One region of the Nocardiopsis mangrovi genome, then DNA from elsewhere that is predicted to be linked to it. Evidence: riboswitches for the same ligand, from Rfam matches in the RefSeq annotation. Region 1 holds a riboswitch; each other region holds the start of a gene.
What was found. A riboswitch is a leader RNA that binds a small molecule or an ion and turns the genes downstream of it on or off. The one in region 1 is predicted to bind cobalamin.

Region 2: it holds a riboswitch for cobalamin, as region 1 does, so the genes downstream of both, ACFO4E_RS05430 (putative cobaltochelatase) here and ACFO4E_RS15830 (ABC transporter substrate-binding protein) in region 1, are expected to answer to the same signal.
Region 3: it holds a riboswitch for cobalamin, as region 1 does, so the genes downstream of both, ACFO4E_RS17605 (ribonucleoside-diphosphate reductase subunit alpha) here and ACFO4E_RS15830 (ABC transporter substrate-binding protein) in region 1, are expected to answer to the same signal.

What each region holds. Positions count from the first base shown of each region.
Region 1 covers NZ_JBHSFQ010000014.1:111,257-118,925, forward strand. Annotated here, with positions in the region: gene ACFO4E_RS15805 (serine hydrolase domain-containing protein) at 1-411, shown strand, start outside; gene ACFO4E_RS15810 (VIT1/CCC1 transporter family protein) at 469-1,605, opposite strand; gene ACFO4E_RS15815 (glycoside hydrolase family 43 protein) at 1,801-2,907, shown strand; gene ACFO4E_RS15820 (ABC transporter ATP-binding protein) at 2,895-3,692, opposite strand; gene ACFO4E_RS15825 (FecCD family ABC transporter permease) at 3,715-4,758, opposite strand; gene ACFO4E_RS15830 (ABC transporter substrate-binding protein) at 4,767-5,807, opposite strand; cobalamin riboswitch at 5,876-6,057, opposite strand; gene ACFO4E_RS15835 (NUDIX domain-containing protein) at 6,160-6,651, opposite strand; gene ACFO4E_RS15840 (hypothetical protein) at 6,751-7,257, shown strand; gene ACFO4E_RS15845 (alpha/beta fold hydrolase) at 7,477-7,669, shown strand, end outside.
Region 2 covers NZ_JBHSFQ010000003.1:350,376-358,044, forward strand. Annotated here, with positions in the region: gene ACFO4E_RS05430 (putative cobaltochelatase) at 1-1,422, opposite strand, end outside; cobalamin riboswitch at 1,479-1,607, opposite strand; gene ACFO4E_RS05435 (hypothetical protein) at 1,820-2,044, shown strand; gene ACFO4E_RS05440 (hypothetical protein) at 2,243-2,575, shown strand; gene ACFO4E_RS05445 (hypothetical protein) at 2,660-2,920, shown strand; gene ACFO4E_RS05450 (LLM class F420-dependent oxidoreductase) at 3,024-4,043, shown strand; gene ACFO4E_RS05455 (amidase) at 4,112-5,524, shown strand; gene ACFO4E_RS05460 (MsnO8 family LLM class oxidoreductase) at 5,521-6,552, opposite strand; gene ACFO4E_RS05465 (APC family permease) at 6,809-7,669, shown strand, end outside.
Region 3 covers NZ_JBHSFQ010000017.1:53,785-61,453, forward strand. Annotated here, with positions in the region: gene ACFO4E_RS17595 (S9 family peptidase) at 1-1,368, opposite strand, end outside; gene ACFO4E_RS17600 (ribonucleotide-diphosphate reductase subunit beta) at 1,707-2,780, opposite strand; gene ACFO4E_RS17605 (ribonucleoside-diphosphate reductase subunit alpha) at 2,985-5,453, opposite strand; cobalamin riboswitch at 5,595-5,811, opposite strand; gene ACFO4E_RS17610 (hypothetical protein) at 6,000-6,554, opposite strand; gene ACFO4E_RS17615 (NYN domain-containing protein) at 6,598-7,669, opposite strand, start outside.

The DNA of each region.
Region 1 (7,669 bases):
ATGGACTCCCACGGCGGCTGGATCGGCAGCGCCGTCGACCTCGTCCGGTTCGCGACCATCTTCGACACCCCCGCCGCCACCCCCGTCCTCAACGGCACCTCCATCTCACGGGTGTTCGCCGAGCCCGAGACCGGGATCGGCTCCGGCGGGTCCTACTACGGGTTCGGCTGGAGCGTCCGCCCGGTCGCCAGCGGCGGGACCGGGCGCAACACCTGGCACACCGGCGGCCTGACCGGGACCTCCACGCTCCTGGTGCGCACGTACAACGGGATGAGCTGGGCGGCGCTGTTCAACCAGCGCGACGACCCCTCGGGCCTGTCCTACGGCACCATCGACCCGCTGCTGTGGGAGGCGTCGCGGGACGTGGCGTCGTGGCCGAGCGGCGACCGCTTCCCCGACTACTTCGGCTGACCCCGGCTCCGCCGCCGCCGGGCGCGCACGGGCGCCACGCGGGCCGGTGCGCGCCCGTCAGCCGACGGCGGAGCCGAAGGCCAGGCCGAGCAGGTAGGTGGCGGCCGCGGCGCCGGCGCCGATGGCGAACTGGCGCAGCGCCCGCCGCAGCGGGCGCGCGCCGGAGAGCAGGCCCACGATCGCACCGGTCAGCATCAGCGCGGCGCCGGTGAGCACGCCCGAGGCCGCGACCGCCCCGATCCCCGCCAGTCCGGCCAGGAACGGCAGTACCGGGACCGCCGCGCCCACCGCGAACGCCAGGAAGCTCGACAGCGCGGCCGCGGTACCGCTGCCCACGACGTCGGCGCCCGCGGCTCCCGACCCGTCCGCCCCGCCCGTTCCCGTGCCCGTCCGCCGCTCCCCGTCGGCCCGCCCGCCGGAGAGAGCGGCGGCGGCCCGGCTCCGGGCCTCGTCGGCGCTCATCCCGCGGGCCCGGTAGACCAGGGCCAGTTCGTTGGCGTCGACGTCGAGAGCGGGCAGCGACGCCCGCGCCGCGTCATCGGGCGCCGCCGCCGCGAGGAGTTCGCGCTGCGAGTTCACCGAGATGTACTCCCCGGCGGCCATCGACAGCGCGCCCGCGAGCAGTCCGGACAGCCCTGTCAGCAGCACGGCCGGCCCGCTCGCCCCGCCGCCGATGACCCCCAGGACCAGTGCGATGTTGCTGACCAGGCCGTCGTTGACGCCGAATACCGCCGCGCGCAGCGTTCCCGACATCCGGGCGCGGCCGCGCGCCGCCAGCCCGCGCACGACCTCGCTGTGGATCCGCTCGTCGGCGGCCATGGACGCGGGGGCGTCGGAGTCGCGCTCGTAGAGCGGCCGGCTCTCGGCGCGCTGGAGCAGTGCCAGGACGACGATCCAGCCCAGGGTGCGGGCGAGGACGAGCATCGTCCGGGCCCGCCATCCGGTGCGGCCGGGGCGGCCGGCGTCGTCACCGAGCAGCGCCTCCCAGTGCGCGACGTGCCGTTCCTCGGCTTCGGCGAGCCCGAGCAGGATCTCGCGCTCCTGCCCGCTGCGGAGCCCGGCCAGCTCCCGGTAGATCCGGGCCGCGTCGCGTTCGCCGGCCAGCCGCCGCCGCCACCGCCGCACCTGCGCGGCGGAGGGACGCGGCGGGGCGGGCCGCGATCCGCCGCCCGCACAGTGATCGGCGTCGTCCACGGCGCTCCCCCTTAGCGGACTTCCGGCGTCCGGTGCGCCCATGTTCCCCTCGCCGCCGCGTGGCCGGGCGGCTCCCACGCCGATGGGCGCACCCGTCTTGACAGCGCCGCGCGCGGATCCGTATGTTAGCGCTCACATAAAAATAGTGACGGTGATCACATTCATGTCGCGCCGCCCGCCCCCGAGGGGATGCCCATGACCGCCCGCCGCTCCGGACACCGCCGCCGCGCCACCGCCCTCGCCTCGGCGGCCGCGCTCCTCTGCCTGCTCGCCCCCGCGGCCGCCGGACCCGCCGCCGCACAGGAACGGACGACGACGACCGCCGGCGGCGCCCACGCCGCGCCCTACGAGGGCTACATGTTCGCCTACTTCACCGGAGAGGGAACGGCCGACGGCGAGCAGATCCACTTCGCCGCCAGCCGCGGCGACGACCCCCTGCGCTGGGACGAGCTCAATGGCGCCGAGCCCGTGCTCACCTCGCGCCTGGGCGACTCGGGCGTGCGCGACCCGTTCATCATCCGCGCGCCCGGAGGCGACCGCTTCTACCTCCTCGCCACCGACCTCAAGATCCACGGCGGCGACGGCTGGGACGAGGCCCAGCGCCACGGCAGCCGCTCGATCATGGTCTGGGAGTCCACCGACCTGGTGAACTGGTCGGACCAGCGCATGGTCCGGGTCGCCCCCGACCGGGCCGGCAACACCTGGGCGCCCGAGGCATACTACGACCCCTCCATCGGGCGGTACGTGGTCTTCTGGGCCTCCAAGCTCTACGCCGAGGACGACCCCGGGCACACCGGGTCCACCCACAACCGGATGATGTACGCCACCACGCCCGACTTCCGCACCTTCAGCGAGGCGCGCGTGTGGATCGACCCCGGCCACTCGGTGATCGACTCCACCGTCATCGAGCACGACGGCCTCTACTACCGGTTCACCAAGGACGAGCGCGACACCTCGTCCACCTCCCCGTGCGGCAAGTTCATCGTCGCCGAGCGCTCGGCGGACCTCCGCTCGACCGGATACGAGTTCATCGCCGAGTGCATCGGCCGCGCGGGGCCCGGCCCCGGCATCTCCCAGGGCGAAGGGCCCACCGTGTTCAAGTCCAACAGCGAGGAGAAGTGGTACCTGTTCATCGACGAGTTCGGCGGGCGCGGCTATGTGCCGTTCGAGACCACCGACCTCGCCTCGGGGCGGTGGACCATGTCGCCGGCCTCCGACCTGCCGGCCGGCCCGCGCCACGGGACCGTCCTGCCGGTCACGGCGGCCGAGCTCGCCCGCCTCACCGACGCCTACGCCCCCTGACCGGCCCCCGGATCTCCGGGGCCGCCGGGCAGGAAGCGCACCGAGGGGCGGCCCCCCGGCCCGTCCGGTGTCACCACGGCGCGCACGTTGTAGACGCCGGCGATCAGCTCCTCGGTGAGCACCCGCGACGGCGTGCCCGCCGCTACCACCCGGCCCTGGTGCAGGACCACCACGTGGTCGCAGAACATCGCGGCCAGGTTCAGGTCGTGCAGGGCGATCACACTGGTCACCGGGGTGCGCACGATCAGTGCCAGCAGGTCCAGCTGGTGCTGGATGTCGAGGTGGTTGGTGGGCTCGTCCAGCAGCAGCTCGCGCGGCTCCTGGGCCAGCGCGCGGGCGATCTGCACCCGCTGCCGCTCCCCGCCCGACAGGGTGTGCCAGGCCCGGTCGGCCCGGTCGGCCAGTCGGGTGTGGGCCAGCGCGGCGCGCACCGCCGCGTCGTCGGCCGCCGACGGCGCCGACCACGCCCGGCGGTGCGGGATGCGGCCCAGCCGGACCACGTCGCGCACGCTCATGTCCACCTCGGTCGAGGAGTGCTGGTCCACCACCGCGATCCGCCGCGCCGCCGCCCTGCGCCCCACCTTCTCCATGGGGGCGCCGTCCAGGCTGACGACCCCCGACGACGCGGGGCGCACCCCCGCCAGCAGCCGCAGCAGCGTGGACTTGCCCGATCCGTTGGGGCCCAGCAGGCCCACCGTCGAACCGGGCGGCGGCTCCAGGCTGATGCCGTCGACGATCAGCCGCCCGTCCGCCCGCCACGACACCGCGTCGGCGCGCAGGCTCACATCCGCCTCCCCATCCCGCGGATCACCGCCACCTCCGGCTCCGGTAGAGGATGAACACGAACGCCGGCACCCCGATGAGCGAGGTCACCACGCCCACCGGCAGCTCCTGCGGGTCCAGCAGGGTGCGGGCGGCGGTGTCGACCCACACCAGGAAGACGGCCCCGGCCAGCGCCGTGGTCGGCAGCAGCCGGCGGTGGCCGGGGCCGACGATCGCGCGGGCGGCGTGCGGCAGCACCAGCCCCACGAACCCGATCGCGCCCGCCGCGCTCACCAGCGTCGCGGTCAGCAGCGCGGTCGCGGTGAGCAGGAGCAGCCGGGTCCGGGCGACCGGAACCCCCAGCGACGCCGCTGCGTCGTGGCCGAACGCGAACGCGTCGAGCGCCGAGGCGTTGGCCGCGCAGACCAGGAGCACGGCCGCCAGCACCCCGGCGCACAGCCCCACATCGGACCAGGCGGCGCCGCTCAGCGACCCCAGCAGCCAGAACAGCACGCCCCGGGTCTGCTCGGCGTCGGCAGAGGAGATCACGATGACCGAGGTGAGCGCGGAGAACAGCTGCATGGCCGCCACCCCCGACAGCACGACGCGGTCGGTCGTGGCGCCGGCGGCGAAGCCGAGCACCAGGACCAGGGCGAAGGAGGCCGCGGCGCCGGCGAACGCGCCCGCCGACAGCGACACCGCCCCGGCGCCGACCCCCAGCACGGCGACCAGCACCGCCCCGGTGGAGGCGCCGGAGGAGATGCCCAGCACGAACGGGTCGGCGAGCGGGTTGCGCAGCAGCGACTGCATGATCGCGCCGCACACCCCCAGGCCGGCGCCGCACACCGCGGCCAGCATCGTGCGGGGCAGCCGCAGCTCCCACACGATGCCCTCGCGGATCGGCGTCAGCCCCGACTCGCCCCAGCCGGCGCGCGCGGCCACGACCGCCCAGACGTCGCCGACGGCGATGCCCGCGGGGCCGATCGTGATGGCGGCGGCGACCGACGCGGCCAGCAGCGCGAGGCCGCCGCACCACAGGACGGCCATGCGGCGCACACCGGGGGCCGTGCGGACTGCGGGTCCGGCCATGTGCCCGCTCAGCCGGCCAGTCCGAAGCCGCGCAGGGCGTCGGCCACCTGCTCGACGCCCTCCACCGTTCGGATCGAGGGGTTCAGGGCCGCACCGCTCAGCAGTACGTAGCGCTCGTTCTCGACGGCGTCCATGTGCCGGGTGACGGGGTGGGACTCCAGGAACCCGATCTTGGCGGCGGCGGACTCGGCGGTCTGGCTGTCGCGGGTGAGGTCGCCGATGACCAGCACGTCGGGGTCGCGTTCGGCCACGGTCTCCCAGTTGATCTGCGGCCACTCGTCGCGTGTGTCGTCGAAGACGTTGCGGGCGCCCACGGCCTCGGTGATGATCCCGGGGGCACCGCAGCAGCCCGCCATGTACGGGGACTCGGCGTTGGCGAACCAGTAGAGCAGGGTGGTACCGGAGGCGTCGACATCGGCGGTCGCCGCCTCGATCCGGCCCTGGAGGTCGGCCACCAGCTCCTCGCCGCGCTCTTCGACGCCGAACACGCGCGCGAGGTCGCGGACCTCGGTGTGGACGGCGTCCATGGTCAGCGGCTCCTCGCGCGCGCCGTCCTCGCCGCTGTCGGTCTTGCCGCACTCGGTGGGGGAGAGGTAGACGGGGACGCCGAGCCGCTCGAAGTCCTCGCGGGGGGCGACGCCGCCCTCTCCCAGCGTGCCCTGGAAGGAGGCGGCGACGAAGTCGGGCTCCTCGGCCAGGACGCGTTCGAAGGACGGTGCGTTGTCGGCCAGGCGGGGCACATCGGCGTTGGCCGCCTCCAGGCCCTCGGCCACGGGGTCGGTCCACGTGGCGGTGCCCGCCATGCGGTCGGCCAGGCCGAGGGAGAGCAGGATCTCGGTCGCACCCTGGTTGAGGGAGACGGCGCGCTGCGGGGGGCTGTCGACGGTGACGTCGCGGCCGCAGTCGTCGACGGTGCGCGGATAGCCCGCCGCGTCCCGGGTGCCGGCGTCGGTCCCTGCGCCGGTCCCGGGGCCGCAGGCCGTGAGGGGGACGAGGAGCAGGGCGGCGGTGAGGGCGAAGGCGGGCGCGGAACGGCGGGGGGCCGTCATAGGGGTCCTTCGGCGTCGGGGGCTCGGTCGCGGAGCCCGGCGAACGTATGTCCCCTCCGCGCGCCATGGGGCGCCCGGAGGAGCCAGCAGGTCTTCGGACTCGGGATCCCCCGGGTGAGGCGCCTTCCCGGACGTCCGTCCAGTGGCCGCTGCCCCGCCCGTCCCCCTCACCGCTGCGCGTCAGCTCCGGATTCCCACCGGATTCCCTGACCCGAAAAGCACGGGTTCGACTGGCGGGCGCAACCTATCACACCGGATCCGGCGTCCTCGGGGGCGCCCCGGGCCTTGCCCGGGCGGGCGGCGAAGGGGCCGGCCGGCGACGGTGGCCGCGGGGCGGGTGGACGGACCGGTGTCACCCGGCCGCCCCCCGCAGGACGATCCGGGCGATGCGGGTGTCGATGGGCGAGGCGCCCGCCAGCGGGGTACCGCGGGTCCACAGCGTCGTGCCCGCGATCTCACCGGTGGGGGCGAACGGGGTGGCCGATGCACGGACACCGCCGCGGAACACGGCGGCGAACTCGCGGCGGCGCGGCGCGTCCGGCGACGGCCCTGCGAGGTCGAACTCGGCGAGTCCGGCGAACTCCGTGGCGGCCGCGCGGGCGCCGGACTCCTCGGCGAGTTCACGGCGTGCCGCGTCGGCGGCGGCCTCACCCGGTTCGATGCGGCCTCCGGGCAGCTCCCACTGGCGGCGGGCCCGGTCGAAGACGAGCAGGACGCGGCCGGCGTCCACCGCCACCATCAGGGCCAGCGGCACGGGCACGGTCCCCGCGGTGGGGGCCGCCTGCTCCTCCCGGACCCGGTGAAACGCCACCAGGATGTTGCCCCGCGCGTCCGCGACGATCATCGGCGTCTCCAGCGTCGGTCGTTCCGGCCCTGCCGCACATGATACTTGACACGAGTTAGCAAGTACTTGACGATTGGCGTCAAGATAACGAACGGATCGATGGGAAGGCGCGACGTGCACACCGGAACCCCGACCCCGTCCCCGGCGCACGGCGCGCTCGCGGACCAGCTCGCGGCCGTCGCCGCCGCCCGGCTCCTCGACCCGCTGGAGATCCTGCTCGACGGCGACGCCTCCGTGGAGCGGGTGCGGGCGCGGGTCGCCGCGGCGGCCGGGGAATGGGCGGCGGCCCTGCTCGGCGCCGACGACCGCGCCGCCGTGCACGCGGTGGCCCGGATCATCGCGGCGCTCTACCCCGGCGACACCGCTTTCGACCCGCCCGCGGAGTGGTGGGCCACCCCGTTGGGCCGGACCGTCGCCCGCCGAGCCGGGCACCCCGGCGCCGTCCGGGTCTCCTACGCGGTCGCCGGGGCGATGCTCGGCATCACCCGCCAGGGGGTCCACGACCTCGTCCGGCGCGGCAAACTCGCGGCCCACCCCGATGGCGGGGTCCACACCGGCTCCGTCCGCGCACGGCTCAACGGGTACCCCGCACGCGCGGACACCTGACGGTCGGCCCCACACCGCCGCACGGCCGGTCGACGGGTTCCCCGTGCGCGGACGACCGACCCCGCGGCGCGGCGGCCCCTGGCCGCCGACGACGGCCGGGCACCGTCGCGACCGCCTCCCGCCCGCCCTCCACCACCCCGAGCCGGCACCGCGCCGGCCCGCGCGGCCGCTTCCCGGCGCCGCCGTGCGGCGGCACCGACGACAAGGACCGATACCCCCATGGCAGACACCACCCACCCCCGGCCGTCGTGGCGCGACCGGGTGATCGACTCCTCGGGCGTGCCCATCGCCGCCCGCGACTTCGGCGGGGAGGGCACCCCCGTCGTGCTCGTGCACGGCCTCGGCGGCACCCTGGAGGACTGGGCCGCCGTCGCCCCGCGGCTCACCGCCCGCCACCGGGTCATCGCGACCG
Region 2 (7,669 bases), on a different contig from region 1:
GCGGGCGCCGGTGGTGCGCCCCAGGGGCGTCTCGGCGCGCGAGCGGCGGCCGGGCGCGCCGGCGCCGGTACCGGGGACGCTGAAGAGCCGCGGCCGGTAGGCGGGCGCGGCGTCAGAGGGGGTGCCGTCGGCCTCCGAGGGGCGGCCGGGGGTGTCACCGGGCGGCGGCCCGCCGTCGCCGGGGGTCTGCGCGCCGTCGGCGTCGGGAGCCTGTGCCCCGGAGGCTCCGGACCCCGCGGGACCGTCCGCCCGCGCGTCCGGGCCGGGGCCGCCGGCGGGTTCCGCGCCGGACGGCTCCCCGGACCCGGGCCCGGAGTCCTCCGTTCCGGCGGGGCCGTCGGGGCCGCGGTCCGGCGCGCCGTCCGGCCCGCCGGAACCGCCGTCAGGGGGTTCGGGGTCGTCGTCGCGGGCCTGGTCGAGTGCTTGGCGGAGGCGGTCCTCGTCGAGCCCCGGGGCGTCGAAGGGGTCGCGCCGGCGGCGGTGGGGCAGGGCCAGGCGGGCGGCGTCGCGGACGTCGTCGGCGCTGACCTCGGCGCGGCCGTGCCACGCGGCCAGGGCCATGGCGGCGCGCGCGGTGACGATGTCGGCGCGCAGGCCGTCGACCTCGAAGGCCGCGCAGACCGCGGTGACCTGGCGCAGAGCGGCGTCGGAGAGGGCCACGCCGGGCAGCCGCGTGCGGGCTGCGCGGATGTGCGCGGCGAGCTCGGCCTCCTCGTCCGCGTGGCGGGCGGCGAAGGCGGCGGGGTCCGCCTCGTAGGCGAGCCTGCGCCGGACGACCTCGGCCCGCTGCGCGGGGTCGCGGGTCGCGGCGACCTCCACCGTCAGGCCGAACCGGTCGAGCAGCTGGGGGCGCAGCTCGCCCTCCTCGGGGTTCATCGTGCCCACGAGCAGGAACCGGGCGGCGTGGCGCACCGACACGCCCTCGCGCTCGACGTGCGACGTCCCCATCGCGGCGGCGTCGAGCAGCAGGTCGACGAGGTGGTCGTGGAGGAGGTTCACCTCGTCGACGTAGAGGACGCCGCGGTGGGCCGCCGCGAGCAGCCCCGGCTCGAACGCCTTGACCCCCTCGGTGAGCGCGCGTTCGAGGTCGAGGGAGCCGGCGAGGCGGTCCTCACTGGCGCCGACGGGCAGTTCGACCAGGCGCGCGGGGCGCTGATCGGCGGCGGCCCCGGGGTCGTGGGGCCCGTCGGGGCACCCGGGGTCGGGGGCGGCGGGGTCGCAGGCGAAGCGGCACCCGGGGACGACGCCGATGCCGGGCAGGAGCGCCGCCAGGGCGCGCACCGCCGTCGACTTGGCGGTCCCCTTCTCACCGCGGACCAGCACCCCGCCGACCGCCGGCGATACCGCGTTGATCAGAAGGGCGAGTTTCAGGTCGTCCATGCCGACGACGGCTGTGAAGGGGTAGCGAGCGGAAGCGCCCACGCTGTTCGGTCCTTCCTCGGGAGTCCACGCCCATAGGGGTCGGTCGTGGCGCCGCGCAGTCTCCTGACTCCCAGATCGCCGCTCCCCCGCCGCCTTCCCACCGGGACCTCCGGCAGTGGCGATGGTCGCGGGTTCGCTCCCTGGTCACAGTGGCGGGACCGCCCCGGATTCGCACCGGGTTCCTGCTGACGGCGGGGCATCACGGTCCCCGCCGGTCGGCGCCGCCCACCACGATCTCACACGCCTGCGCGGGTCCTCCGGCCGCCGGGTGCCTCCGACCGGGCGACGACCAGGCCAGATCCGGCCGAATCGCCCGGACCGGCATGGACGACCCCCAATGGGGTATCCCGCCGCCGCAGCCGCCCCCGGAAGGCGGGGCGGATAGGAAGGGGCGGATGTGGGCGTCGTCGAACTGGGTTTCACCGTCATGGGAGCCGCGGTCGTGGTGCTGCTGATCGTCAGGCTCGCCGGCCTGGCCCTCAACCGCTCGGGCGGGCGCACGCCGCCCCGGCGGCGGACACCCGGCGGCGGGGCCGGGTACTACGGCGGAGGCTGGTCGGACGGCGGCGGAGGCGGAGGAGGCGGCGACGGAGGCGGAGGGGGCGGTGGGGGTGGATGCTGATCCGGCCGCACGGAGCGGACGGGTGGGCAGAGGCGGGCGTGAGCGTCATCGAGACGGGCTCCCGCGGCCGGGACCACCCCTCCGGCGACGACGGGGTTCTCCGGCAGCGACCACTGGGACGGCGGGGAGGCGGCTGATCGTCTCCGGACAGAGCAGACGGCGCGATCGAAGGCGGGCAGTCGAGAAGGGAGGACGGGCATGGGTTTCATCGAGGCGCTGTTCCTGATCGCGATCGGGGGCATCGTCGTGGTGCTGGCGGTGGCGGCGTTGCGCGGCCGTCCCGCTTACAACACGAGCACGACCCGGCCGCGGAGGCGGCGGGGCGGCCGTGGAGGCGGCGGAGACGGAGGAGGGAGCGATTCCGGACCGCGCTCCTACGGTGACGGCTACCCGGGCGGGAGCGGCGGCCACGCGGCCGGGGGCGACAAGGCCGTGCACGACGGCGGATCGAGCGGGTGGGGCGGCTGGGGAGGAGACAGCGGCGGAGGTGGCGGCGACGGCGGTGGAGGTGGCGGCGGGGGCGGCGACTGATCCCGGCCGTTCCCGCCCGGCCGGAGCCGGCAGCGCGAACGGCCGGGGGTACGGGTGATCGCGGGCTTCCTCCTCGATGCGGCCATGGGCATCGCGACCGCGATGCCCATGGCCGCCGACCCGCTGATCGGCGGGCTTCTGGACTACCTGACGACCCCCCGCGAGGACAGGGAGCCGCCCGCCTGGGGGAAGTGGGTCGCCCTGGGCTTCGGCCTGCTGATCCTGATCGGCGTCCTCGCGGAGTTCGTGAGCCCCTCGGGCGGCGGTGGCCGCCATGGCCGCGGCGGCGGCGACGGCGGATCCTCCGGGGACGGCGGCGGTGGTGACGGCGGCGGAGGCTGCTGACCGCCCGCTCGGGGCACCGGATCGCCTGCGGCTCCCCTTCCCTCGAACTGGAACACGTTCTAGTATGCGCCGCAGGGACGCGACGACGACCGAGGGAGCGCAGGTGGCCGACGATCTGGAACTGGGTCTCGCCGTGGGCTACTGGGGGGCCGCCGCGGACGACGCCACGGAGTCGGTCCGCGCCGCCGAAGCGCTCGGCTACACGTCGGTGTGGACCGCCGAAGCCTACGGCTCCGACGCCTTCACCCCCCTGGCCTGGTACGGCGCGCGGACCCGGAACATCGGACTGGGCACCGCGATCGCCCAGATGTCGGCGCGCACCCCCGTGGCCACCGCCATGCACGCCCTCACCCTGGACCACCTCTCCGGCGGCCGGCTGCGGCTGGGGATCGGGGTGTCCGGGCCACAGGTGGTCGAGGGCTGGTACGGCCGGCCCTTCCCCCGCCCGTTGCAGCGGACCCGCGAGTACATCGACATCATGCGCCAGGTGTGGCGCCGCGAGGCACCGGTGACCGGCGGCGGACCGCACTACCCGCTGCCCTACCCCGGCGGCACCGGCCTGGGCAAGCCGCTCAGGTCCATCACCCATCCGCTGCGCCCGCGCATCCCCGTGTACCTGGGTGCGGAGGGCCCCAAGAACGTGGCGCTGGCGGCGGAGATCGCCGACGGCTGGGTCCCGATGTTCTACCACCCGCTACTCAGCCCGCCGCTGTACGCCGACGCGCTCGCCGGCGCCCCCGCCGGCTTCGACATCGCCTGCACGGTCACGGTCGTCGAGCACGACGACACCCGCGAGGCGCTGCGGCTGGCGAAGGCGCCCTACGCCTTCTACATCGGCGGCATGGGCGCCCGGGAGCGGAACTTCCACCTCGACGTGTTCGTCCGGCTGGGGTTCGCCGAGGCGGCGCACAAGGTGCAGGACCTGTTCCTGGCCGGCCGCCGAGCCGAGGCCGTCGACGCCGTGCCCGACGAACTCGCCGACGGGCTGGCCCTGGTGGGCCCGCTGCCCCGGATCGCCGAGCGCCTCCAGGCGTGGCGCGCGAGCCCCGTGACGACCCTGCTGCTGGCGGGCGTGCGCGACGAGCCGCGGCTGCGGGCGCTGCGGGACCTGGTGAAGGGCTGACGCGGGGGCCGCCCGGCGAGGATGCTCTAATTGGACGACGTTGCCCCGGTCCGGATTGTGAGACCCCCATGCACGAGGACATCGCCTACAGTCCCGCACGGGAGCTGGCTCGGCTGCTGCGCGCACGCGAGATCTCGGCGCGCGAGGTGGTGGAAGCCCATTTGGAGCGCATCGAGGACACCGGCCCCGCCGTCAACGCCATCGTGACCCTGTGCGGCGACCGCGCCATGGAGGAGGCCCGCGCCGCCGACGAGCGGCTGGCCTACGGTGCCGACGTCGGCCCCCTGCACGGCCTGCCCGTCGCCCACAAGGACATCCACGAGACCGCCGGGGTACGCACCACCTTCGGCTCCCCCATCTACGCCGACCACGTCCCCCAGCGCGACGAGCTGGTCGTCGAGCGGATCCGCGCCGCGGGCGCGATCACGATCGGCAAGACCAACACCCCCGAGTTCGCCGCCGGCTCGCACACCTTCAACCCGGTGTTCGGCACCACCCGCAACCCCTACGACACGTCGCGCTCGGCCGGGGGCAGCAGCGGGGGCGCGGCCGCGGCCCTGGCCGCCGGGCTGCACCCGCTCGCCGACGGGTCGGACATGGGCGGATCGCTGCGCAACCCCGCGTCGTTCAACAACGTGGTCGGGCTGCGGCCCTCCCCGGGCCGGGTGCCGCGGTTCCCGGAGGAGCTGGGCTGGTCGACGCTGTCGGTCCAGGGCCCAATGGCGCGCGACGTCGCCGACGCCGCGCTGCTGCTGTCGGTGCTGGCCGGGCCCGACCCCCGCTGCCCGATCGCCGTGCGCGAGCCGGGGTCGGTGTTCGCCGGGCCGCTCGACCGCGACCTGCGCGGCCTCCGGGTGGCCTGGACCCCCGACCTGGGCGGGGCGTTCACCTGCGAACGGGCCGTGCTCGACACCCTGGAGCCGCAGCTGTCGGTGTTCACGGGCCTGGGCTGCGAGGTCACCGAGGACTCCCCCGACCTCAGCGGCGCCGAGGAGGTGTTCCGCACCCTGCGCGCCTGGCAGTTCGCGAGCAAGATGGGGCCGCTGCTGGAGACCGACCGCGACCGCCTCAAGCCCAGCATCGTGTGGAACACCGAGGCGGGGCTCGCCCTCACCGGCGACGACCTCTCCCGCGCCGAGCGGCTGCACACCGCGATCTTCCACCGGACACGCGCGTTCTTCGAGCGCTACGACGTCCTGCTGCTGCCCGTCAGCCAGGTGGTCCCCTTCGACGCCGACCTGGAATACCCCGCCGACATCGACGGGGTACCCCAGGAGACCTACCTGGACTGGATGCGCTCGGCCTATCTGATCACCGTCACCGGGAGCCCCGCGCTGTCGGTGCCCGCGGGGTTCACCCCCGGCGGGCTCCCCGTGGGCCTGCAGATCGTGGGCCCGCACCTGGCCGAGCGCCGGGTGCTCGAAGTGGGGCACGCCTTCGAGCAGGCCACCGGCTTCGGGCTGCGGCGCCCCCCGCTCTAGTACCGGCTCGCGGGAGCCTCCCGGTGCGGGGTGAGCCCGAACTCCGCGGCGAGCAGCTCGAAGCTGCGGCGCCGTGCCGCGCCATCGGGCATCGGGGTGGCCACGAGCACCTCGTCGGCGTGCGCCTGCTCCGCCAGCGCGCGCAGGCGCCGGCCCACCTGCTCCGGGGTGCCGGCCACGATGCGGTCGGCCGCGGCGCGCGCGGTCGCGGCGTAGCCCGGCCCCGACCGGAATTCACGTGCCTGCCCGAGGGAGGTCGCGACGCGCTCGCCCGAACGCGCCCGCGCCGTGTGCAGCGACCAGAACGCGGTGAAGTCCTCGGCCGGCTCCGGGTCCTCGGCGGCGAAGGCGATGACGGAGACGCTGCTGTAGGGGGCGGCGGCGCGCGCCGAGGGGCGGAAGGCGTCGCGGTAGCGGCGCAACAGCGGCACGGCGTAGTCCGGGTCGATCTGGTGGGCGAAGCAGAACGGGAGCCCGTGCGCCGCGGCGTAGGCCGACCCGTGTTCGCTGGAGCCCAGCATCCACACCCGGGGCGGCGCCGGGACGGCAGGGTCGGCCCGGACCCGCGCGAAGGGGTGGTCGTCGGGCAGGTCGCCGTCGAGGAACCCGAAGAGGTCGGCGGCCATGGCGGCGAAGTCGACGTCCACGACGGCCTCGCGGGAGCCGCGCAGCGCCGTGGCGGTGCGCCCGTCGGTACCGGGAGCGCGGCCCAGCCCCAGGTCGATGCGGCCCGGGTACATCGCCTCCAGCGTGTTGAAGAGCTCGGCGACCTTCAGCGGGGCGTGGTTGGGCAGCATGATGCCGCCGGCCCCCACCCGGATGGCGCCGGTGGCCGCCGCCGCGCGGGCGATGATCAGCTCCGGCGCCGTGCAGGCGAGCCCGGCCGCGTTGTGGTGCTCGGAGAACCAGATCCGCTCGTAGCCCAGCGACTCGGCCAGCACCGCCGACTCCACGGCCTCGTTCAGCGCCTCGTGCGCGCCGACCCCCGGCGGCATCAGGACGTGGTCGAGCACCGAGAGCTGCACCATGCGGGACTCCTCATCCGGAGGACGGTCTCCGGGAACGGGAACGGGAACGGGGACGGGGCGCGGCGGCCGGGGCGGGCGGGCGCCGTGTCCGGAACCAACCTCCGCGCCGCCGCGATGATTCCGGGCCGTCCCCGTCGCCGGGTCGTAAATATTCGCGATCAACCGCGTTTCGGGATGAACGCGGGGATTCCCTTTCGGTGATCTTCACGGCACGCTGAAGCCCTGCACATCCGCACACCCCCATGTGGAGGCGCCGGTGAGTTCGAGTACGCAGGACCCGCAGCAGGACCAGGGGTTCATCCGGGTCCTCGGCCGGTGGGACATCCTCGCCCTGGCGTTCGGCGCCATGATCGGATTCGGCTGGGTCGTCCTCACCGGCGAGTTCATCAACGCCGCCGGCAGCCTGGGGTCGGCCCTGGCCTTCGTGATCGGCGGCGTGATCGTGGCGCTGGTCGGCCTCACCTACGCCGAACTGGTCGCCGCCATGCCCCACGCCGGCGGCGAGCACCACTACGCGCTGCGCGCCCTGGGGTCGCGCGGCGCCTTCGTGGCGTCCTGGGCGATGGTCCTCGGCTACATCTCCGTGGTGGCCTTCGAGGCCGTGGCCCTGCCGCAGACCGTGCTCTACCTGGCGCCCGATATGCAGGTCGGCCACCTGTGGACCGTGGCGGGCTACGAGGTCCACGCGAGCTGGGCCGCGGTGGGGATCGTCTCCGCGATCGCGATCACCGCGCTCAACTACATCGGGATCCGGCCCGCGAGCGTCTTCCAGACCGTCGCCGTGCTGTTCCTCCTGGCCTCGGGCGCGCTGCTGCTGCTCGGCTCGCTGACCGGCGGCTCCACGGAGGACATGCGCCCGCTGTTCACCGGCGGCATCCCGGGGATCGTGACGGTGCTGGTCGCGGTGCCGTTCCTGTTCGTCGGCTTCGACGTGATCCCGCAATCGGCGAGCGAGGTGAAGATCCCCTACCGGCAGGTGGGCCGGATCCTCGTGGTGTCGGTGGCCTGCGCCGCCGCCTGGTACATCCTCATCATGCTCACCGTGTCCTCGGGGCTGGCCCCCGGGGCACTCGCGGAGTCCGAGCTCGCCTCCGCCGACTCCATGACCGAGCTGTGG
Region 3 (7,669 bases), on a different contig from region 1:
GATCAGGTCGTCGTGCATCTTGCCGGCGAACTCGCCGATCGCGGCCTGCATGTGGGCCTTGCCGAACCCGCCCGAACCGCGGAAGTTCACCTGCAGCACCGCGTAGCCGCGGTTGGCCAGCAACTGCACGCTCGGGTCGAAGCCCCAACTGTCGCGGGTCCAGGGGCCGCCGTGCACCAGCAGCACCAGCGGCAGCCCCGTGGGATCGACCCCCACGGGCAGGGTGAGGTAGGAGGGCAGCGCCAGTCCGTCGCGGGCGGTGATGGTCACCGGCGTCATCGGCGCCATCGCGTCGGGGTCCAGGTGGGGGGAGGACCGGAACAGCAGCCGCACCTCACCGGCGTCGTGGTCGTAGAACCACGTGACTCTGGCGTCGCGGTCGTGGACGAAGCTCGCCACCCACCGCCGGCCGCTGTCGTCGCACGACACCGCGCCCAGGTCGCCCTCCGACAGCCGTTCGAGGTTGGCCAGGACCTCGGCGAAGTCGGGGTCCAGTGCGCGGATCACCTGCCGTTCGCCCTGGTAGCGGACGCCGAGCAGCTCGCCGCGCCGGTCCCGGATCAGCGGATGCGGAAAGGTCGGGAAGACCTGTGCCCGGGTGTCGAGGTCGTAGTCCGGGTGGCTGTCGACCTCGGTCTCCTCACCGGTGGCCAGGTCGAGCCGGACCAGGCGGGTGTGGTCGGTGCCGCGGTTGGAGCCGATCCAGGCACCCGTCCCGTCGGGTGTGGCCTCGAGCGGGTAAGCGCTGATCGGATAGTCGGCGCCGTCGAAGGTCGCGACGCGGTGCAGCTCGCCGGTCTCGCCGTCCCGCCGCGCGAACACGTAGGTGCCGTCGTCCTCCAGGGTCTGGGCGAACAGACGCCCCTCACCGGCGTACAGCCAGCCGGTGACAGGGCCCGGGTTCTCGGCCAGCAGCGTGAGTTCGCCGCTGGCGATGTCGATCTCGTACAGGTCGAATTCGGCGACGTTACGCGCGTTGAGCTGGACGATCGCCTTACCTGGACGCGCGGCGGCCAACTCGAGGCCGGGAGTCGTCGCGCCGGGGAACGGGGTAAGGTCGACGGCCGGCGCCTGCGGGTCGTCCAGATCGATGCGGAAGACGTGCCAGTTCTCATCGCCTCCGGTGTCCTGGAGGTAGAGCAGCCAGCGCGGGTCGTCGGTCCACGTGTACCGCAGCACGGTGCGGGTCTCGTCGGCGGTCACGCACCGGGGTCCGGCACCGGAATCGAGGTCCTGGATCCAGACGTTGAGCCGGTTCTTCCACGGCGCCAGATAGGCGATCCTGGCGCCATCCGGTGAGATCGTCGCAGCGGTACGTTCCGGTGTACGGAAAAAGTCCTTGACCGATATCAGTGCGGGCTGTGCCATGTCGTCGCTCTCCTTCGTCATCGGGGTTGGGCGACGGGCATCAGTCAAGGGGGTGCCGCAAACGGCACACTCAACTCACATAAAAGTGATGTGGGACACATCAACGCGCGGGTGAGGGCGGCGCCGATCCGGGGGCGGCCCCGGACGCGCCGGGATCGGACCCGATGGCGTCGTGACGGTGCACCGCCCGTTGGTGGCCGGCGGGGGCGACCCGGGACCGCACAACCGCCGGCGCCTTCCACGGGAGGCACCGGCGGTCAGAGCGAGACCGTCTCCCGATTCCGCCATCAGGCGGGAACACCCCTGCGCGAACCGGGAGAGGAACAGATTGCTGCGGGTCAGTCCCAGTCCAGTCCTGACCCCGACTGGTACTCGATGACTCTCGTCTCGAAGAAGTTCTTCTCCTTCTTCAGATCCATCATCTCCGACATCCACGGGAACGGATTCTCGGTCTCGCCGAAGATCGGTGCCAGGCCGATCTGCTCGGCGCGGCGGTCGGTGATGAAGCGCATGTACTGCTCGCACAGCTCGCCGTTGAGCCCGAGGATGCCGCGCGGCATGGTCTCGCGGCCGTAGGCCACCTCCAGCGCGCACGCCTCGGTGAGCATGGTCCGCACCTCGGCCTGGAACGCGTCGCTCCACAGGTGCGGGTTCTCGATCTTGATCTGGTTGATGACGTCGATCCCGAAGTTCAGGTGGATCGACTCGTCGCGCAGGATGTACTGGTACTGCTCGGCGATGCCGACCATCTTGTTGCGCCGGCCCAGCGAGAGGATCTGCGCGAACCCGGTGTAGAACCACATGCCCTCGAACACCACGTAGAACGCCACGAGGTCGCGCAGGAACGCCTGGTCGGCCTCCGGGGTGCCGGTGGTGAACCCGGGGTCTTCGAGGTTGCGGGTGTACTTCAGCGCCCAGGCGTCCTTCTCCGTGATGGAGGGGACCTCCCGGTACATGTTGAACAGCTCGCCCTCGTCCAGGCCGAGGCTCTCGCAGATGTACTGGAAGGTGTGCGTGTGCACCGCCTCCTCGAACGCCTGGCGCAGCAGGTACTGGCGGCACTCGGGGTTGGTGAGCTGCCGGTAGACCGCCAGCACGATGTTGTTCGCCACCAGCGACTCCGCTGTGGCGAAGAAGCCGAGGTTGCGCTTGAGCATCAGGCGCTCGTCGTCGGTGAGACCGTCGCGGGACTTCCACAGCGCGATGTCGGCCTGCATGGCGACCTCGGTGGGCATCCAGTGGTTGTTGCAGCCGGCGAGGTACTTGTCCCACGCCCACCGGTACTTGAGGGGGAGCAGCTGGTTGACGTCGGCGCGCGCGTTGATCATCGCCTTGTCGTCGACGCTGACGCGGGCGGCGTCGCGCTCGATCGCGCCGAGGCCGCCGGTGGCGGGTTCGAGAACACTGGTCATGGCTTCGGGTCCGGTCTAGTCGGGTGTGCGGTTCGATGCGCGAGCCGGAGAAGCGCCGGCTCGGCGGGTACAGGGGACGGGGGACGGGGTGCGGCCGGAGCGCTGGGCGCGCCGTGCGGCGGGGCGGAGCCGTCGCCGCCGGCGCGTCCCGCGGGCGCACGAGGGGCGCGGGGCGCACCCGCCGGGGGCACGGCGCGGGCGCCGCTACTGGCAGGCCTCGCAGTCGGGATCCTCGATGGAGCAGACCGCCCCCGCGTCCTGGACCGGCGCCGGAGCGGGAGCCGGAACCGCCGGAGCCGCCGAGACCGCGTTCAGCCGGCCGTCGGTCCCCTTCAAGGTGCTCTTCTCCACGTGCGTGGCGCTCTGCGAGCGCAGGTAGTACGTGGTCTTGAGGCCCTTGCGCCAGGCGCGGCGGTACAGCTCGTCGAGCTTGCGGCCGCTCGGCGCCGCCATGTACAGGTTCAGCGACTGCGCCTGGTCGATCCACTTCTGCCGCCGCGCGCCCGCGTCGACCAGCCACGCCGAATCGATCTCGAACGCGGTCGCGTACAGCTCGCGCAGCTCGGCCGGTACCCGCTCGATGGCGCCCAGGCTGCCGTCGTGCAGCTTGAGCCGGGTCACCATGTCGTCGTCCCACAGCCCCCGTTCCTTGAGGTCGCGGACGAGGTAGGGGTTGACCACGGTGAAGTCGCCCGACATGTTCGACTTGACGTAGAGGTTGCGGTAGATCGGCTCGATCGACTGCCCGACACCGGTGATGTTGGCGATGGTGGCGGTCGGCGCGATCGCCATGACGTTGGAGTTGCGCATCCCCAGGGTGCGCACGCGCTCGCGCAGGCCCGCCCAGTCCAGCCGTTCCGTGGTGTCGACGTCGAGGTCGCCGCCGCGCGCCGCCGCCAGCCGGTCCAGGGAGTCGATGGGCAGCACGCCCCGGCTCCACAGCGATCCCGCGAACGACGCGTAGGCTCCCCGTTCCGCCGCGAGCTCGGCCGACGCCTCGATGGCGTGGTAGGAGATCAGCTCCATGCTCTCGTCGGCGAACTCCACGGCGCCCTGCGAGGCCATGGGCAGCCGCAGCCGGAACAGCGCGTCCTGGAAGCCCATGAGGCCCAGGCCCACGGGGCGGTGGCGCATGTTGGCGCGCTCGGCCTCGGGGATCGTGTAGTAGTTCACGTCGATGACGTTGTCGAGCATCCGCACCGCCGTGCGCACCGTGCGGCGCAGCCGCTCGGCGTCCAGCCCGTCCGGGCCGGTGTGGTTGGCGAGGTTGACCGAGCCCAGGTTGCACACCGCCACCTCGTCGGCGCTGGTGTTGAGGGTGATCTCGGTGCACAGGTTGGACGAGTGCACCACGCCGGCGTGCTGCTGCGGGGAGCGCAGGTTGCAGGGGTCCTTGAAGGTGATCCACGGGTGGCCGGTCTCGAAGAGCATGGTGAGCATGCGCCGCCACAGATCGACGGCTGGCACCCGGCGCCACACCTTGATCCCACCGGCGTCGGCGGCCCGCTCGTAGGCGGTGTAGGCGGCGGCGAACTCCGCGCCGTAGAGGTCGTGCAGATCGGGGACCTCGTCGGGCGAGAACAGCGTCCACTCGCCCCCGTTCTCGACCCGCTGCAGGAACAGGTCCGGCACCCAGTTGGCGGTGTTCATGTCATGGGTGCGCCGCCGGTCGTCACCGGTGTTCTTGCGCAGGTCGAGGAACTCCTCGATGTCGATGTGCCAGGTCTCCAGATAGGCGCAGACCGCCCCCTTCCTCTTTCCCCCTTGGTTCACGGCCACCGCCGTGTCGTTGGCGATCTTGAGGAACGGGACGACGCCCTGGCTTTGGCCGTTGGTGCCCTTGATGTGGGCGCCGATGCCGCGGACCGGGGTCCAGTCGTTGCCCAGTCCGCCGGAGTACTTCGACAGGAGGGCGTTGTTGCTGATCCCGTGGAAGATCGACTGGAGGTCGTCGCCGACGGTGGTCAGGAAGCAGGACGACAGCTGGGCGCGGCGGGTGCCGGAGTTGAAGAGGGTGGGCGTGGAGCACATGAAGTCGAACGAGGACAGCAGTTCATAGAACTCGATGGCGCGCGCCTCGCGGTCGTCCTCGCGCAGGGCCAGGCCCATGGCCACGCGCATGAAGAACGCCTGCGGCAGCTCGTAGCGGGTGCCGTCGCTGTGCAGGAAGTACCGGTCATAGAGGGTCTGCAGGCCGAGGAAGGTGAAGTGCAGGTCGCGCTCGGGCCGCAGGGCGGCGCCCAGGCGGCCGAGGTCGAAGGACGCCAGTTCGGGGTCGAGCTGGTCCAGCCGGATGCCGCGCGCGACGTAGTCGGCGAGGTAGCCGGCGTAGCGGCCCGCCATCTCCGACTGGCCGGCCTCGTCGGGCCGCCCCGCGAGGAAGCTCAGGGCTTCGCGGCGGAGCTTGTCCAGCAGCAGCCGGGCGGCGACGTGCGAGTGGTCCGGGTCGGCCTCGACGAAGGCGCGGGCGGCCATGACCAGCGCGAGTTCCAGCTCGTCGGGGCGGATGCCCGGGTAGAGGCTGCGCCTGGCCTCGGTGAGGATCGCCTCGGCCGAAACGCCCGCGAGCCCGGCGCACGCCTCGTGCACCACCGACGCGGCCCTCGTCAGGGGGTCGGTCGCGGGCGGCGCGGGCGCCGCGCCCGCCGGGGCGGTGTCGGTGTCGAGGGTCATGCGTGGCTCCAACCAGGTAGACGTGGACCGGTCGGGTCCTGTCGGGGAGGCACGCAGGCAAGGGGCGGCCACGTCGGTCCCGTGGCGGGCGTCCCCTGATCCGCGGCGGCCCACCCTCGAGGCCCCGTTGCGAGTGCGCGACGTGCGCGCACACCGGTGGCAGGTCTTCGGACTCGCGGGCGCCGGGGCCGGATCCGGCCCGGTCCTACTGGCCGTCGCTTCCCGGGCGCCGTGCGCCCAGTGCTCGTTGACGGCGGTCGTTCCCGCTCACCGCTGCGGGGCAGTCCCGGATTCGCACCGGGTTCCCTCTTGCCTCACCGGGGAGGCGCCCCGGTGAACCACCAGCGCGAGCGATACTACATCTAGGGGCAGCCAACGGCGAACACCGCAAGATGAGCGCGTGTCACGCTGCTCAGCGGATGACAGGACGACCCGTTCCGTGCTAACGGGTGCGCGCGGGTACCCGCTCGACCGGTGTGCGGGCGCGGCGGCGATCCGTCCTCCGCCACCCCGTTACCGGGGCGCGGCGGTCGGCACGGCCGGCGGTCAGCCGTCGATCAGGCGGTCCAGGGCGTCCTCCTCGAGACCGAGGTCGACGCGGATCCGGTAGCGGGTGCGCAGCAGTTCCATGAGGAGGTCGTGCACATACGGCGAGACGTCCTGGTGGCGGAACCGCTCGACCCCCAGGGTGGCCCACGCGTGGGCGCCCTTGAGGTCGTCGTGCGCCTGGAGGGTCTCGGCGATGTGAATGTAGGTGGGCAGGTTGCGCGGGCCTTCCGAGCGCAACCGCTCCAGCTGGGCGTAGGCGGTGTCGACGAGGTCGAGCTCGAACAGCGCGCCCGCCTGGAGGGCGCGGGCGTCGATGATGGTCACGCCGCCGTCGTCGATCGCCCGCTGGTAGGCGGCCGACGCGCGCTCGAACTCCTGGGCCATCTCCCACTGCTCGCCGGCGCGCACGAACAGCTCGGCGCGCGAGATCTCGCTGTCGGAGTCGACCCGGTTGGCCAGGCTGAGGAGTTCCGCGGCGACCTCGACATGGTCACCGGACTGCACCGCCCGGAATTCCAGCCGGTCGAGATCGGCCGTCGTCACGCGGGTCACCGGCACCCTCCCTAGGTCCTCATCGCTCCGCCACACCCGGTCATCAGCTCCGCGCGCGTTCGAGCGCGTTCCAGAAGCCCTGCCGCAGCGCGTCGCGGACTTCGTCGCGCAGCAGGAAGTCGATCGGCAGCGCCGACCCCTGGAGCAGGCGCGCCTCCAGGTCGGAGGGCATGCGGGGCCGGCGCACGAGCACCGCCTCCAGCCACAGGGCCGGAGCATCGCGAGCGATGGACTCCGCGAAGTCGTTCCCTTCCTGGCGCGCGACATTCACGGCGTCCTCGATCGTGCGCGCGCCCGACGATCCGGGAGGGACGTACCCGACGGTGCGGGAGGGGTTGGTGTAGGGCCCGTGCTGGACCCGTTGTTCGGGGCGGGGGCCAGTATCGGGTCTTGAGTCCGCGGGTGCTTCGGCGGGGCCGCCGAAGCGGGACTCAGTTCCCGTACTGACCCCAAAAATAGGGTTTGGGCCGGTGTTACCTCCGAACCCGGGGTTGCCTCCCGTGTTGCCGCCGTAGCGGGGTTCGGGTGCCGGAGGTGGAGCGCTCCGGGCGGGTGGCGCCTCGCGCTCGTACTGGTTGCCGCCCATCATCGGGTCGCGGTGCGATCCGGCGGCCGGCAGCGCCGGCTGCTGGTGCGGCGGCGGTGGCTGTGGCGGCCGCGCCTGCTGTTGCGGTGGCGGCCCGCCGTAGCCCCCCTGCTGGCCCATCATGCTCGGGTCCGGGCCCGCGCCGGGCGGGGCGTAGCCCGCGTTGGCGCCGTTGGGCGGGTTGCCCGCCATGCTCGGGTGCGCGCCGGTGGCGGGCGCCGGTGGCGGCGCGGGGCCGACCGCCGGGAACCCGTTGACGTCGATGGGTCCGCTGTTGCCGGAACGCGGGGTGTCGACCCCGCCCGCGCCCTGCGGCGCCAGGTGGTCGCCCCCGCGCTGCTGGGCCAGGGTCTGCCGCATGGCGCGGAGCTGGTCCATGGCGCTGCCGGTCATGGCCGGCTGGGCGCCGGTCCCGGCGAACATGGCCTCCAGCCCGCCCGACGACGGCCCGGCGGGCTCCACCCGCGGGGACGCGGGGTGGGCGGTCACCGGCTGCCGGGGGACATCGGGACCCGTGCGCGCCCGGCCG